Regions from separate parts of the Streptomyces sp. NPDC030809 genome, predicted to be linked through region 1. Evidence: riboswitches for the same ligand, from Rfam matches in the RefSeq annotation. Region 1 holds a riboswitch; the other holds the start of a gene.

The links. Region 1 has a riboswitch for cyclic di-AMP ahead of ACZ407_RS27480 (LysM peptidoglycan-binding domain-containing protein). Riboswitches for the same ligand answer to the same signal wherever they lie in the genome.
Region 2: another riboswitch for cyclic di-AMP. It lies ahead of ACZ407_RS16595 (M23 family metallopeptidase); the one in region 1 lies ahead of ACZ407_RS27480 (LysM peptidoglycan-binding domain-containing protein).

What each region holds. Positions count from the first base shown of each region.
Region 1 covers NZ_JBVIDV010000023.1:117,472-122,054, forward strand. The annotation lists gene ACZ407_RS27470 (hypothetical protein) at 1-1,088, shown strand, start outside; gene ACZ407_RS27475 (crotonase/enoyl-CoA hydratase family protein) at 1,115-1,930, opposite strand; cyclic di-AMP (ydaO/yuaA leader) riboswitch at 2,316-2,476, shown strand; gene ACZ407_RS27480 (LysM peptidoglycan-binding domain-containing protein) at 2,479-3,306, shown strand; gene ACZ407_RS27485 (redoxin domain-containing protein) at 3,300-4,229, opposite strand; gene ACZ407_RS27490 (cupin domain-containing protein) at 4,377-4,583, opposite strand, start outside.
Region 2 covers NZ_JBVIDV010000011.1:56,419-61,001, reverse strand. The annotation lists gene ACZ407_RS16605 (MBL fold metallo-hydrolase) at 1-843, opposite strand, end outside; gene ACZ407_RS16600 (SGNH/GDSL hydrolase family protein) at 1,087-1,893, opposite strand; gene ACZ407_RS16595 (M23 family metallopeptidase) at 2,208-3,209, opposite strand; cyclic di-AMP (ydaO/yuaA leader) riboswitch at 3,212-3,375, opposite strand; partial or broken gene ACZ407_RS16590 (tyrosine-protein phosphatase) at 3,706-4,497, shown strand.

The DNA of each region.
Region 1 (4,583 bases):
CCTCCGACGCCCAGCAGGACGAACGGTGGGGCACCAAGCGCCCGGTGCTCGTGGGCTCGTACGACAGCGAGAACCCGGGCCGCGGGGACGCCGACGGCTGCACCACCGCCGAGCCCGACTCCTGCAACGAGAAGGGCGTACGGGTCACCTTCCTCGACCCGGACACCAACAAGTACCGCCACGTGCTGCTCGTGTGGCCGTACTACAACAGCTACGGCAACATCTCGTACGACGCCGTGCACGCGAGCGAGAACCCGCAGCAGAACGGCATCCACGCCGGCGGGATCGTCTGGTACGGGAACCGCCTGTACGTCGCCGACACCATGAACGGCATCCGGGTCTTCGACATGCGGTACATCATGGACCTCAACCCGGACCAGGACGCGAGCACCAACGACGCCACCGAGAACGGCCTGACCAGCAACGTCCAGGACGTCCGCAAGATCGGCCGGCAGAGCGGGGTCTACTACTCCTTCGGCTACCGCTACGTGATGCCGCAGGTGGCGAGCTGGACCTTCAGCGCCCCCCAGTACAACTCGGCGAAGCTCTCCACCTGTGAGGACCGCGGCGCCCCCAAGGCCTCGTACCTGTCGGTGGACCGCAGCACCAACCCGGACGAGCTGATCATGGGCGAGTACTGCCGGGCCACCACCGAACTCCCCTCCACCGGCCGCATCGGCGGGTTCAAGCTCGACGGCGACACCGGCGAGATCATGTCGACCAACGGGGTCACCCAGCTCGCCGACTGGGCGAACCACCTGCCCGTCGAGGGCGTCCAGGGCGCAGCCAAGTACCAGGGCACCGTCTACCTGAACCAGAGCCACCTGCACGCGAACGGCAGCCTCTACCGGGCCCGGTTCGATGCGGCCAAGGCGCTGACCGTCAGCGGGGCCGAGGTCCCGACCGCCGTCGGACCGGAGGACCTGTACGTGGAACACGGCGAGTCCACCGGCAGCCCGGCCCTGCTGTGGTCCGTCACCGAGCACCGCGCCAACACGGCCTCTTCCTCCTGCGCGGCGACCGACGTCTCGCCCTGCGGCCGCGTGCTCTACGCACACCGCATCGGCGACGTCCTCGCCCGTCCGTAGGGCGAGGACGGGCGGGGGCCGGCCGGTCAGTCCGTGAAGCTGCCGTGCCGGCCGGCCCCCGCCGCGAAGCGGGCGGCCCCCGCCCGGGTCTCCCCGGCGGACAGCGGCACCAGGCCGTGCCGGTACTCGTTGCGCAGGGCCGCCGCCCCGTCGAGGCCGTGCTGCTCGCGCACCGAGAGCCGGTCCTGCCGCAGGCACAGCTGAGGGAACCCCGCGATCTCGTGCGCCAGCCGCTCGGCGGCCGCCCGGGCCTGCCCCGGCGGCACGAGGCGGTTCACCAGCCCCATCCCGTACGCCTCCGGCGCGGGCACGGCGCGCCCGGTGAGGATCAGGTCCATCGCGCGGCTCTCGCCGATCAGCCGCGGCAGCCGTACGGTGCCCCCGTCGATCAGCGGCACGCCCCACCGCCGGCAGAAGACCCCGAGGACGGCGTCCTCCTCGGCCACCCGCAGGTCGCACCAGAGCGCCAGCTCCAGGCCGCCCGCCACGGCATGGCCGGAAATGGCGGCAATAGCGGGTTTGCCCAGTTCCATCCGGGTCGGGCCCATGGGGCCGTCCCCGTCCTCGGCCACCCGGTTGCCCCGCCCGCCGCCCATCGCCTTGAGGTCGGCGCCCGCGCAGAAGGTGCCGCCCTCGCCCCACAGCACGGCCACGGCCGCCTCCGGGTCGGCGTCGAAGGTGCGGAAGGCCGCCGCGAGCGCCGCCGCCGCCGGTCCGTCGACCGCGTTGCGCACCCCCGGCCGGTCCAGCACCACCGTGAAGACCGGCCCGTCCCGCTCGATCCGCACCCCGTCCGTGCCGTCCGCCCTGCCGCCCGCCGCGCCGTCCACCGTGCCGTCCACCGTGCCCACTCCGCGCCCCCTCGTCCGCCGCCGCCCCGGACCCCTCGCCCGGGCGGGCGGATCACAGCATGGCCCACCCCGGCCTACGCCGACAGGGGGCAATGTCCGAATTCGGCTTCTTCATGCCTCCATATCCACTCATGCCGTATTCGGCGCGGGGCCCGTGAGGTGGGTCACGCGGAATCCTCGTGCGAAGCCACGGGAGCCGGCCGCGGCCCTTGTGCCGCCCGGAAGTTGGGGACGCCCTCCGGCGGTGCGGAATGATCCTTTTCCGGTGGATCGGTCAATTTCATTTCCTCGTGCAATTCACGTCTTGTTCTGTGCGCCCTGCTTCCTTTAGCGTCACCGTCAATCCGAGCGGAACGCCGAATCCTGCCGCCGCCCGGACATCCATCCACCCACGCGCGACACGGCAGGAGCGGGGGAACCAGGCAGGCCGCCGGCCCGGACACGGGACGGCTCGGGGTGAAGCCGCACACGCCGTGCGGCCGGGCAGCTCCAGCCCGAACCCGACAGCTCACCTCGCAGGCGTCGGAGAGGACACCGCCATGCCCGCAAAGGGTAAGCACCGCCGCCCGAAGAACAACCCGCTCAGCCGCGGCTTCGTCGCCGCCGGCACGGGCGGCGCAGCCCTCGCCCTTCCGCTGATCGGTGCCAGCGTGGCCGACGCCGCGGCCCCGAATGCGGCGGCGCAGTCCGTGCATTCCATCACCACCGCAAAGTCCGCTCCGGCGGCAGCCCCGGGGAAGGCGCCCGCCAAGGGGCCGGCCACCTATTCCGTCAAGGCCGGCGACTCCCTTTCCGGGATCGCCCGTTCGCAGCACGTGACCGGCGGCTGGAAGAAGCTGTACCAGGACAACCGGAACGTCATCGGCGGGGACCCGGCGCTCATCCACCCCGGCCTCAAGCTCACCCTCGGCGCCCCCAACCCCGCCAAGGCCAAGCCGGCCAAGTCGGCGGCGGCGAAGGCGAAGAGCGCCGCCGACCGGGCCGCGGCCCCGGCCCGCGCCGACCGCTCGGCCCGGACCACCGCCGCCCCGAAGGCCGTGAGCTACCCGAACAACCTGGACGGCTGGATCCGCGAGTCGCTGGACATCATGGCCCGCCACGGCATCCCGGGCAGCTACCAGGGGATCTACCGCAACGTCATGCGCGAGTCCTCCGGCAACCCCCTCGCCATCAACAACTGGGACTCGAACGCGGCGGCCGGCATCCCCTCCAAGGGCCTGCTCCAGGTGATCGACCCCACCTTCCGCGCCTACCACGTGCCCGGCACCTCGACCGACTCCTACGACCCGGTCGCCAACATCACCGCGGCCTGCAACTACGCGGCCGCCCGCTACGGTTCGATCGACAACGTCTTCGGCGCCTACTGACCGGAGAGCCAGGCGAGGACCTGGCCGGCGTGCTCGTCGGGCGGGAAGACCGGGTGGAAGACGTGCTCGATCCTCCCGTCCCGCACGACGAGCGTCAGCCGCCTGAAGAGGGTCCGGCCCTCGAACTCGAAGGTGGGCAGGTCCAGCGCCCGCGCCAGGGCGAGGTCCGGATCGGACAGCAGCGGGTACGGCAGTCCCAGCCGCTCCACCACCTCCGCCTGGTACGGGGTGTCCTGGCCGGACAGCCCGTAGACCCGGGCCCCCGCCGCCAGCAGCTCCCGGTGGTGGTCCCGGAAGCCGCAGGCCTGCGCGGTGCAGCCGCGCGCCCCGGGGATCTCCTCCCAGCCGGCCGGCAGGTCGGCCTCCGGGCGCCCGGTCAGCGGGTAGACGTACAGGACGGTGCGGCCGGGGCCCAGCCGGTCCAGCCGTACCGTCCCGCCCGACGTGGCGGACAGGGCGAGCGGCGGCGCGGCCAGTCCCGGCAGGTGCGCCGCGGCTCCGTCGTCCTCCGGCACGGGCAGCCCGGCCGGCAGCCGGTACGGGTCCTCCCGACCGGGCCGTGCCGTGCTGTTGCGGTACGCCGCCGAGTGCAGCCGTCCGGCCAGCGCCGATCGGCGGGCGGTCAGCGCCTCGATGCGCGCGTCCAGGTCCTCGATCGCCGCCCGGTAACCGGCCAGCGAGGCCGGGCAGTCGTCGCCGTGCTCGCTCCCGCCGTCCAGGCAGTCCAGGAACGGGCGGGTCCGCTCCACCGGGATACCCATCGCGCCGAGCGCCCTGATCTCCCGTACCAGGCGCACCTCGTGGTCCCCGTACTCCCGGTAGCCGTTGGGCAGCCGGCCGGGGGAGATGAGCCCGAGGGACTCGTAGTAGCGCACCGCCTTCGCGGTCGCCCCCGCCCGCCGCGCCGCCTCGCCGATCCTCATGCCGCCCCCGCCGTCCGCGCGGCCCCCCGTCGGCGCCGCCTCCGCTGCGGCTCACGCTAGACCTTGCCCCGGAGGGCAAGGTCAAGCCCCCGGCCGGCCGGAGCCGGACGGGGGCGGGGGAGCGGTACGGCCCGGGCGGGACCGGGGTCAGCCGTGCCGCAGGGGGGTGAGCTGCTCGATGTCGTAGCGGGTCCGCAGGCCCGCGATGGCCTCCTCGTCCACCGGCCCCGGCCCGGACAGGATCGCGAACAGCTCCTCGAAGTAGCGCTCGTGGTCCGGCGGCGGCGAGGACTGGAAGAACATCCGGGCCGGCTCCCGGGACCGGTTGGCGAAGGCGTGCGGGCAGCCGGGCGG
Region 2 (4,583 bases), on a different contig from region 1:
GTACTCGCTGTACGCGCCGATCTGGATCATGGTGACGTCGAAGGGGCCGTGTTCGGCACCGATGTCCTTGAAGCCGGGGAAGTAGCCCGTGTCGCCGCTGTGGTAGATGCGGTGCCGGTCGCCCGCGACCACCCAGGAGGCCCACAGGGTGTGCTGCTGGTTGCGCAGTCCGCGGCCGCAGAAGTGGCGGGCCGGGGTCGCGGTGAGGGACAGGCCCTCGATCTTCGTGGTCTCGTTCCAGTCCAGCTCGCGGATCCGGTCCTCCGGCACGCCCCAGTGCTCCAGGTGCGCGCCCACCCCGAGGGGCACGGCGAAGACGGTGTCGGTGCCGGCGAGCTCCCGGATGGTGGGCAGGTCGAGGTGGTCGTAGTGGTCGTGGGAGATGACGATCACGTCCACGGCCCCGAGCGAGGTCAGCGGCACCGGTACGGGGTGCAGCCGCTTCGGGCCGGCGAACGGGAACGGAGAGCACCGCTCTCCCCACACCGGGTCGAAGAGCACCCGCTTGCCGTCGATCTCGGCCAGCACACTGCTGTGCCCCATCCACGTGATCCGCAGGCCCGAGGCCGGCGGCCGGGACAGGTCCTTCAGCGTGGTCGGATGCACCGGAATGGGGGCGGCGGGCGCCCGGCGTACACGCTCTTCCTTCCGGAAGTAGACCTTCGCGAACTCCAGCATCGACCCGGAGGGCCGGTGCCGGGCGCCCAGCGGGTTCTGGAACACGCCGTCGGCGAAGTTCGGCGAACGGCGGATCCGCTCCATCCGGGCGCCGACCGGGTCCGCGCCGAAGGCGGCCGGGCGCTTCGCACGCAGCTGGGATCGCAGGTGTCGGGAGCCGGACAAGGCGCCTCCTGAGGCGGTGGGGGCTGGACGTACCACTGTTCTGCCCTTCCCAACGCACACCCGGCACGAAGGATTCCGCAGAACCTCACGGAACCCACCGGCGCCTCAGCGCACCCGAGCCCGCACCCGAGTCGCAGCCCCGGCCCGAACCCACCGACCCCGACCCCGACCCCGAGCCCTGCCCCCAGCCCACCCGAGCCCGAATCACCGGACCCGCCCCGCCCCGCCCCGCCTCGCCTCGCCCTACAACGGCAGCAGATCCGGCCGCTTGGCCTCCACGTGGTCCCCGGAGGACTCCCCCCGCAGCCGGCGCCCGATCCACGGTACGAGGTACTCCCGCGCCCACTGGATGTTGTCGCGGGTGACCTCGGCCGAGCCGCGCGGCTGCTGGGGCGGCCACGGCTGGTCGGGGTCGGCCGGCACCTCCAGGCCGAGCACCTGGGCCGCGCGCAGCGCCACCCGGGTGTGGCCCTCCGGGGAGAGGTGCAGCCGGTCGTCGTCCCAGGCCCGCCGGTCCTGGACCGACTTCAGGGACCAGAGGTCGAGCACGGGGCAGTCGTAGCGGTCCGCGATGGCCCGTACGTGTGCGCTGTACGTGGCCACCTTCCCCCGGATGTGCCGCAGGACCGGCACCCCGCGCGTGTCGAAACCGGTCGTGATCATCACGGTGCCGACGGCCCCGGTCAGGTCGGCGACGGCCGCCTCGAAGCGCTCGGCCACGTCGTCGGGGTCGCTCCCGGGCCGGATGATGTCGTTCCCGCCCGCGCAGAAGGTGACGAGTTCGGGGGCGAGCTCCTTGGCCCGGGGCACCTGCTCGGCCACGATCTGGTCCAGCAGCCTGCCGCGCACCGCCAGGTTCGCGTAGCGGAAGTCGTGTTCCTCGCGCCGGTCGGCGAGCAGCACGGCGAGCCGGTCGGCCCAGCCCACGAAGGTGTCGTCCGGTCCGGGGTCGCCGACCCCTTCGGTGAAGCTGTCGCCGAGTGCCACGTACGAACCGATGGGGGTCACGGGCCCGGGCCCTGCTGAGAGAAATGTCGAATCGCCTGCCACGGGAGCACATCTTTCCCCGCGCGATGTGACCTACGCGACCGTAGGAAGGGGTTGACGCGGGGTGATCTATACCACCCGGTCAGTTTCGGCCATTCGGAACGAGTCAGGAATACCGCGGGAATACCGCACGAAGACAGCAGCCCCACCCGTCCCCGAGGCACCCCCGACGCAACCCGGAGGCACCCCCGACGGAGCCCCGACACACCCCCGGCGCGCCCGGCGCAGACCCGGCGCAGCCGCAACCCGGCCGGGGCCGGAATCCCCCTCGGATCCCGGCCCCGGCCGCCGACGCCCGCCGCGGACGGCGGACGGGGTCAGATGCTCACGCCCTGCGAACGCAGGTAGGCGAGCGGATCGACGTCCTGGCCGTAGGACGGCCCGGTGCGGATCTCGAAGTGCAGGTGCGGGCCGGTCGAGTTGCCGGTGGAGCCGGACAGTCCGATGGAGTCGCCCGCTCCGACGGTCTGCCCCGCGGAGACGTTGAGGGAGGACAGGTGGGCGTACTGCGAGTAGTGCCCGTCCGCGTGCCGGATGATCACCTCATTGCCGTACGCGCCCGCCCAGCCGGCGGAGACCACGGTGCCGGCGCCGACGGCGTGCACGGTGGTGCCGAGGCCCACGGAGAAGTCGACCCCGGTGTGGTACCCGCTGGACCACATGCTGCCGCCCAGGCGGTACGAGGTGGAGATCGAGGCGGTCACGGGGGCGACGAACCCGGCGGCGGAGGCCGAGGAGGCACCCGCCCCGGAGGAAGCGGCCGACGCGGCGGAAGAGGAAGAAGAAGCGGAAGCAGAAGAGGAGGCGGAGGAGGCAGAAGAAGCGGAGCCGGTCGCCGCGGACGCCGTCCGCTCGGCCCGCTTCACCGGCTGCCGCTTGGCGCGCGAGGCGTGCTGCTCGCCCTCGCCCCGGTGCTCGCCCTTGCCGCCGAGGGTCAGCTTCAGACCCGGGTGGATGAGGGAGGGGTCGGAGCCGACGGCCGTCCGGTTGTCCTCGTACAGCCGCTGCCAGCCGCCCTGCACGTGGTGCTCCGCGGCGATCTCGGAGAGGCAGTCCCCCGCGGCCACGGTGTACGTGGCCCGCGCCGCGGCCGGAGCGGCGGCCGGAGCGGCGACCCGAGCCGCGACCTGGGCCCCGGCCGGCACGACGGCGTTGGCAACGGCCGGTGCGGCAGCCGGCGCGGCCGCCTGCTCCGCGGCGTGGGCGCCGGTGGCCCCCATGAGAGGCAGCGCGAGGGCCGCGCCGCCCGTGCCGGCGGCGACGAAACCGCGGGTGATCGGGCTGGCCTTCGGGCGGCGGTGCTTACCCTTTCCGGGCATGGCGAATTCCTCTCCGGCGCCTGCGAGGTGAGCTGTCGGGTTCGGGCTGGAGATGCCCGGCCGTACGGATACGGCTTCACCCCTAGCTGCTCCGGGAGAAAGATCCGGAACGGCGGCCTACCTGGTTCCCCCGCTCCTGCCGCACGCAATTGGTCGGTTGCGGTATCCGGGCGGCGGCAGGATTCGGCTTTCCACCCGGCTCGGCGGTGAACGTAATCCAGCGCGGAGGGAGGGAACAAGTCATGAATTCCCCAAAGGAATGGGGAAGCTGAATGATCGCCGGAATTCCGGTCACTGTCCGTCTATTGCATCCGCGTAACAGCCCTCCCCACAACGGCTTTCGATGCACGGCCGCCGCCACGCACGGTCACCGTATGATCCTGCTCACGGGCCCGCCGCACACCGATCACACCCTCTGCACATCTCCCCCGCTATTACGGTAACTTGACGCCAAGTAGTGCAATTCGGACACACCCCCGAGCCGCCAGGAGTCCACGTGACCCAGCACATACCGAACGAGCCGATACTGGCCGGAGTCCGCAACTTCCGTGACGTAGGCGGCCTTCCGACCACGGACGGACGTCAGGTACGTACAGGGCATCTCTTCCGAAGCGGACATCTGGCGCATGCCACCGAAACGGACATCGAGTACCTCAACTCGCTCGGACTCCACACCGTCTTCGACTTCCGCAACGCGGGGGACCAGGCCCAGGAGGGTGCGGACGTCGCCCTCGACGGCGTGCGCAACGTCAACATCCCGCTGTCCGACCCGGCCTACGGGGGCAAGTTCTGGCAGATGGTCCGCGAGGGCGGCCTCGGGCACCTCCGCGAGGTCCTGGGCGAGGGCCGCGCGGAAGAGCGCATGCGCACGTCCTACGCGAAGCTGATCAGGGAGCGGACCGCGGAGCACAGCCGGGTGCTGCACGCGATCGCCGAGGACAGCGTGCCGGTCCTCATGCACTGCGCGGCGGGCAAGGACCGGGCGGGGCTTTCCGTCGCCGTGACCCTGCTCGCCCTGGGGGTCGAGCGCGAGGCCATCGTCACGGACTACCTGGAGTCGAACGCGCCGCACCACCGCTACCGCGTCCAGCGCAGCGAGCAGGCCGAGGGCGCCCGCTCCCCCGAGGTGATGGCCCTGCTGAGCCCCCTCTTCGAGGCGCGGACCGACTACCTGGACGCGGCCTTCGCGGCGATCGAGGAGACCTGGGGCGGGGTGGACCCGTACCTCGCGGAGGGCCTCGGACTCGGCCCGGCGACCCTGGAGCGCCTGCGCACCCGCCTCCTGGAGCCGTCCTCGCCTTCCGGCCCGCCCGCACCGGCCGCGTCATCCGCCCCGCCCGCACCGGCCGCGTCATCCGCACCGCCCGCACCGAT